DNA from 3 places in the Paenibacillus sp. FSL R5-0527 genome. Region 1 is predicted to be linked to each of the others. Evidence: riboswitches for the same ligand, from Rfam matches in the RefSeq annotation. Region 1 holds a riboswitch; each other region holds the start of a gene.

Region 1 (2,198 bases):
CCCCGAAGATCAGCCAGGCGATGGCGGCGGCAAAAAAAAGCTCCAGCCCGGGCGAATTTCTCAAACCGAGCGGAATCGCCGCCATCGACATGGCCACGATCAAAATGGCCAGAAAAACCGCGAATTTTCTTTGCTTGCTTCCGGAGGGAATGTCGAAAACCTGCGATGCCACCTTGTAATTTCCATGCATAGGCGGGCAAATTCCCCCCTTCTGGTTGTTTTTCGTGTAGTACCTCCAACATAGTGGATTTTAAATGGAGATGCAATCTTTTTCTCCCGGCTGCCGCAAAACGGCAAACAGCCGCATTCGCTTTGGGGCGAACACGGCTGTTTGGGGGCAAGCAACGGTATTTATACAAAAATCGGATTAGCCTAGGAAGACGTTCTGGGATCGAAGGTGGGATTTTTCAGTTGAGGCAGCATCCTCATCCCCTTCTCCATTTCCGAAGAGCATAAAGGACATACCGGCGTGTAGTCGAACGTAAAATTGTCCCGCATCCAGCCGTTGCAATCCTCGCTGGTGCATGACCAGACCGGGGTGTTCTCCTCGGGAATTTCCTCCAACGGTTTTTTACGGTAGCTCATCATTTTCCTCCTCAAAATGGATGTTGGTCAACCAATTCGGCAAGCAGCCAAACGCCGCTTGTATGAGCTGAATAAAAACGGCTCCTGGCGCTATTGGGGCACACCAAGAGCGTTGAGCCTATCAAAAAAAATCACACATTGAAAAAAGTTCCATCCGCAAAAGCGGCACCCTTTCAATACGTGAAATATCACGTTTTCAAACCATCTATTGGTTCAATTATAACGGTTTTCCAAATAGAAAGCAAATCTCCTGATATTTCAAACCTCCTCCCTTTGCCGGGCTGGACAGACGCGCCGGAGAAAATTATAATGACTATTGAACTCTGCAGTTGAATCGTTCAGGGGTGCTGGAATCGGCCGGCTGAGATTGTATCCCTCCAAGATACTGACCCTTAAACCTGATCTGGATAATGCCAGCGTAGGGAGCCGTCATGGATGGAATGATTTTGGATGTTTTAAATTCCGCCCGCCGATCAGCGTCCCGAATCCGGGACGCTTTTTTATTGTCCGGACCTTATGGCCATAAAGCTTTCGGGCGCCTTCAGGTTATAGATGAACACAACTAGCGGAAATTTAACGAAATGAAGGAGAGAATGGCTGTGAAAAGAAAAAAACGGACTTCCCTGGCGGCGGCCCTATCCTGCCTCCTGCTGGTCCTGGCCGGCTGCGGCGGCCAAGCCGCCGGCGGCAGCGAAGGCAATCCGGCCGCGGGTGCCGCCGCGGACAATGGAGGGGCCAAGGCGCCGCGCGACGTTAAGCTCGTGCTCGACTGGAGCCCCAACACGAACCATACCGGTTTATACGTCGCCAAAGAGCTGGGATATTTCAAGGAGGAAGGCCTGAACGTGGATATCGTGCTCCCCGGCTCCGGCGGCGCGGAAGCGATGGTCGCTTCCGGCGAGGCGCCGTTTGGCGTCAGCGTGCAGGAGAACGTCACGCAGAGCCGGACGCAAGGCGTTCCGCTCGTATCGATCGCGGCCGTCATTCAGCACAACACCTCCGGCTTCGCCGCTCCGGCCGGCAAAAACATCAAATCGCCGAAGGATTTTGAAGGCAAAACGTACGGCGGTTGGGGATCTCCGGTAGAAGAGGCCGTCATGAAGTCGATCATGGACCTGGAAGGCGCCGACGTCGGCAAAGTCAAATTCCTCAACATCGGGGATGCCGACTACTTCACCGCCGTGAAGCGCGACATCGACTTCGCCTGGATTTTCTACGCCTGGACCGGCATTGAAGCGGAGCTCCGGGGCGAGCCGCTCGATATGCTGTACGTCAAGGACTACTCCGATAAGCTCGACTATTACACGCCGGTTATCGTGACGAACGAGAAAACGATCGCAAACGATCCGGAGCTGGTCAAATCGTTTATGCGCGCCGTGTCCAAAGGATACAATTACGCCGCCGATCATCCGGACGAAGCCGCGCAAATTTTGCTGAAGGCGGTGCCTGAACTGGACCATGACCTGGTCGTCGCCAGCCAGAAGTGGCTTAGCCCGAAATACCGCGATGACGCGGCCCGCTGGGGCGAGCAGAAAAAGGAAGTATGGCAGAACTACTCCGACTGGATGCACGAGCGCGGGCTGCTGGAGAAGCCGCTTGATGTCGGCGCCGCG
Region 2 (2,198 bases), 4.9 Mb from region 1:
GCATGCAAAACTGGGTATCGGGATCCTGAAACACATAGCCCCAGGAGCGGGGCAAACGCTGCGACGCACAGCGCATCGGAACCTCCACAAGCCGCGGGATAATCCCCGACAGCACCTGAAGAAGCGTGGATTTCCCGCTCCCGCTAGGGCCGAGCAGGAGCACTTTTTCCCCGCGAAAAGCCCGAAAGCTCAAATCCTTAAACACAAACCGCGTCTCCCCCGGAAATTTCAGCCTAAGATCGCAAACTTCAACGGCCGTTTCCATGGTTAATCATCCAGCGCCGCATAATCTTTGGGATCGACGGGGCGCAGCAGGGTGGTCACGCCCGTGGCCTCCACGGCTTTGGCCAGCCCGTAAGCGAAGTAACCGGCGATCAGCGCGGAGCTGACGGCCCGCATTGCGTATTTGGCGATCAGCAGCCAGGTTTCATAGTCCTGCACGTATCCGTAATAAATATCCGGAATGATGGAGCCGACCGCGGCCCCGATGCCGGCCAAAGCGGCGATGGAACCGGAAAATTTGCGGTACCGGAAAGCCGCGAATACGAGCTCCGCCCCCAAGCCTTGCAGCACACTGTACAGCACAAGCTGAACGCCCCATTCGCTGCCGAACAAAATTTCCACATGAGCCGCGGCCACTTCCGCGATCAGCGCCACCCCCGGCTTGCGGATCAGCAAAAATACGAGCGTCGGAGCCAGAAACCACATTCCGTAGACGATTTCATCGGCCTGCGGAAACAGCGGCGAGAACAAGTTATACACCGAGCTCCAGAAATGATAAACTACGCCAAGCACGACCGACACGAGCACGGTCACCAGCAGATCGCTCAGCTTCAGCCCGCGGCCGCTTTGTTTTGTTGCTGCTTCTTGCATGTTTTTCTCCCCTTTTCAAAAAATATATTTTTTTCGCAAACGACAAAAAACCGCCAGAATAAGCTCAGGCGGCGCTCAGGTCACGGGTATGGACGCAGGGTATATCCCGGACATTCGATTCTCTACGCTGGCATTATCCAGATCAGATTAACGGTCCGCAGCGGAATATGCTGCCATCTCAGCCTGATTCACTCAAGCCCCCGTATCGTATGCGATTGTCTTTAACATACACCAACCGTTTTCAAGCATCAAGAACAAATTTTAAACATTCAAGTTTCAATGCGCAGGAGAAACCGCTCTCATATTGATTTCGTCCCCGTTCTGTGTCAAGATAAGCGGAAGTGGCACATCAAGAGTAGGAGGTTGCTTTCTTGGCGGCAGCATGGATGAAGTGGATGACGGAATTGTCCTCCCGCAAATCGGTTTGCAGGCTGATGGGAAAGTTTTCCCATTCGGAAATCAGCCGGCTGATGATCCCTTTGTTCGCAAAATCGTACGCAATTCCACTGCATGAAGCGGAAAAAGAACTGCGGGAATACCGGACGCTCAACGAATTTTTCACCCGCAAATTAAAGCCGGGCATGCGTCCGGTTCATGCGGAGCAGGGCGGCATGGTCAGCCCCGTGGACGCGCTGATTACGTTTATGGGGGAAATCCGCTCCGGCACGATTCTAAACGTGAAAGGCCAGGATTACTCCGTTGAGGAACTGCTCAACCGTTCCCCGCGCATCGAATCGTATAAGCATGGCTATGCTTTTGTGTTATATTTGAGCCCGACCGATTACCATCGCATCCATGCCCCCGTCACCGGCAAAAAGCTGGAAAGCGAGCATATCGAAGGCCGGGTATATCCGGTTAACGACTTCGGCATGCGCCATATGAAAAAGGTGTTATGCCGGAACGAGCGGCTGATTACGTATATTTCCCATGAGCATGGAGAGGTGGCGCTCGTCAAAGTCGGGGCGATGAACGTCAGCAGCATCAAATATACCGACGAACGGGCGAAAAGCTGGAACCAGGGAGACGATCTCGCCTATTTCGAATTCGGCTCCACCGTGGTGCTGCTGACCGAAAGCGGGAGTTTTCAGCCGTTGCCCGGACTAGAGGCCGGACAGAAGGTGCGAATGGGCGAGTTGCTCGGCCGCTTTACGTCTCCGTCGCGCTGCTTAAACGCCTGACGGCGTCTTGCCGCTTCATGAATGGCTGAACCATACGGGAGAGAGATGGGAATAAGGCTGGGGATTGGACAAACCGGCGTGGCATTTCAAGCGGGTACCCGCGTCACCGGAAATCTAACGGTTGTGGCGGCCGTTAGAATAAATACG
Region 3 (2,198 bases), 3.6 Mb from region 1:
GGCCCGGCACAGCTTCCCGTCGGTGATCACGTCCTCGCGTCCGGTGACGGCAACGACGGTGTTTAGCTTCCGCGCCGCCCGCACGGCCAGCTCCGCCTGATCCCCGCCGCTGCTCTCCCCGGCGTCCACGCCCTTGATGTCGCGGCTTTCCCCGAGCAGGTGGGCGATTTCCGCCGCGTTCCCCCTTAGTAGCGACACTTTGACCTCGCGCAGGATGCGCAGCGCCGATTCCGTGCGGAAGCGCGTCGCTCCCGCCCCGACCGGGTCCAGCAGCACCGGAACTCCATGGGCGTTCGCCGACGACCCGGCGATGATCATCGCCTCGACCTGGGCGGCGGACAGCGTTCCCAGGTTCAGCACGAGGGCGCCGGCGATCTTGGCCATATCGGCGGCTTCCTCCGGCGCGTAAGCCATCACCGGGGATGCGCCAAGCGCGTACAGGCCGTTGGCCGTAAAATTGGTTACGACGACGTTGGTCATATTGTGCACGAGCGGTTTCGCGTTCTGCACTTTTGTAAGCAAAGCGGATAATTCTTTTTCCAATATGCTCATTTGTAGTTCGCCCCCTTCGTTAATGCGCCCGCGACAACGGGTCATCGCTCCGCCGGCCCGTTTGAACCGGCCATTCCTCCAGCTTGTAGGCCATGTCCCAGAACAGGTACTCCAGCTGGCAGCTTTGCATGAAATGCTCCTCCATCCTCCGCCGTTCCGCTTCCGCCGCGGTTTCCGCCCATTGGTCGAGAACGTCCCGGAACCGCTGCGTCACGTCCGTCACCCGGCTGCCGTAAAACTGGATCCAATCGTGAAAAGGATGTTCCGGCACCGGCCTCACTTCCGCCAGCAGCTTGCGGCCGATTTCCAGATACGTCCAGGGGCAGGGCAGCAGCACGGCCAAGATTTCGCCCAAACTGCCTTCATGCGCCACCGTCAGCATGTGGCGGATGTAATGATGCGCGGACAGCGCCAAGGGGAAACCCTGCAGATCTTCAAAACGGACCCCTGCGACAGCGCAAAAATTTTGGTGCGGATGGATTTCACTGTTCAAAATAAAAGAGATCTGCTCGTTGAACAGGGCGATATCGCCGCGGCTTTCGCACTTCGATATGGCGATCCCGTAGATCCGCATGTACGCGTTCAAATACTCGTAATCCTGTTTGACGTAATGAATCAATTGCTCTTTCTGCAGATTGCCGTCGGCGATTCCCCGCACAAAAGGATGCTCAAAAATCGCTTCAAAAACCTCGTCCGCCCGCTGGCGCAGCATTTGCGTAAAACTCATCGTCTCCACCTCCGATAAAATGTGAACTGCGATACAGGAGCATCCATCCGTAGGGGCGTGGGGGCTTAGGGGCGGGTGAGAGGCGGGCCGCTTACAAGACAGCAAAAAAGCCGCCCCGTAGAGGGAGCGGCTTGAACGCGCAAAACCTGTCGCATGATACTTGCGATAACGTGCGGACGGCGCGATACCGGCTCCACTTTCCTACGCTAGTACGAACTAGATCAGGTTCAAAGGGTCCAAGATACGCTCTTGTCTCAGCCGAATACGGCGCCCCTAGTGGAATTTCCTATTCGATTCACTATCACTACTTTACCTGGATCTTCCTGGAGTGTCAATCCGCGTTGAATGCTTGCCGGGCACCCCCGCCGCCTTAGCGGAACTCGAGCCGGACCGTTTTGATCTCATACGGCGAAATCTGCAGTTCGGCAGGACCCCGATTGAGTTCGCCGGCAGGGCGTTCCATCAGGTCGGTTTCCTGCCAGGAGACAAAAGTGAGATCGCTCTCCAGGCGAACCGTCCCCCGGCCGCCTTTATACTCGTGGAAGCGGACGATCAGAGCGTCGCCGTCCTCCGCTTTTTTGACCGCGTCGATCGCTGCTTCGCCGCTGCCGCTGACGCGCACGGCCCGCAGCAAGGAGAAATTGGATGCCGCCGCCTGACCGCGCGTAGCGTACACCGGCTGATTCAGGAGCGCGGCGGCCTGTACGGTTTCGCCTTCGGACCAATGCCCCTCATGCGGATACAGCGCATACGTGAACGTATGCTCCCCGCGATCAGCCTCCGGATCGGGGTAGGTCGCCGATTTCAGCAGCGACAGCCTGATCACATTGTCTTTAATGTCATGCCCGTATTTGCAGTCGTTCAGCAGGCTGACGCCGTAACCGTGCTCCGACAGATCCGCCCACTGATGCCCGACCGT

The links. Region 1 has a riboswitch for thiamine pyrophosphate ahead of NYE69_RS06400 (ABC transporter substrate-binding protein). Riboswitches for the same ligand answer to the same signal wherever they lie in the genome.
Region 2: it holds a riboswitch for thiamine pyrophosphate, as region 1 does, so the genes downstream of both, NYE69_RS28685 (ECF transporter S component) here and NYE69_RS06400 (ABC transporter substrate-binding protein) in region 1, are expected to answer to the same signal.
Region 3: it holds a riboswitch for thiamine pyrophosphate, as region 1 does, so the genes downstream of both, tenA (thiaminase II) here and NYE69_RS06400 (ABC transporter substrate-binding protein) in region 1, are expected to answer to the same signal.

The regions. Positions count from the first base shown of each region.
Region 1 is NZ_JBBOYI010000001.1:1,462,572-1,464,769, reverse strand. Features, by position in the region: gene NYE69_RS06410 (GGDEF domain-containing protein) at 1-190, opposite strand, end outside; gene NYE69_RS06405 (cold-shock protein) at 373-585, opposite strand; TPP riboswitch at 916-1,026, shown strand; gene NYE69_RS06400 (ABC transporter substrate-binding protein) at 1,179-2,198, shown strand, end outside.
Region 2 is NZ_JBBOYI010000001.1:6,376,582-6,378,779, forward strand. Features, by position in the region: gene NYE69_RS28680 (ABC transporter ATP-binding protein) at 1-265, opposite strand, end outside; gene NYE69_RS28685 (ECF transporter S component) at 268-873, opposite strand; TPP riboswitch at 976-1,087, opposite strand; gene asd (archaetidylserine decarboxylase) at 1,245-2,051, shown strand.
Region 3 is NZ_JBBOYI010000001.1:5,108,520-5,110,717, forward strand. Features, by position in the region: gene thiM (hydroxyethylthiazole kinase) at 1-552, opposite strand, end outside; gene tenA (thiaminase II) at 572-1,279, opposite strand; TPP riboswitch at 1,461-1,564, opposite strand; gene NYE69_RS22580 (alpha-mannosidase) at 1,650-2,198, opposite strand, start outside.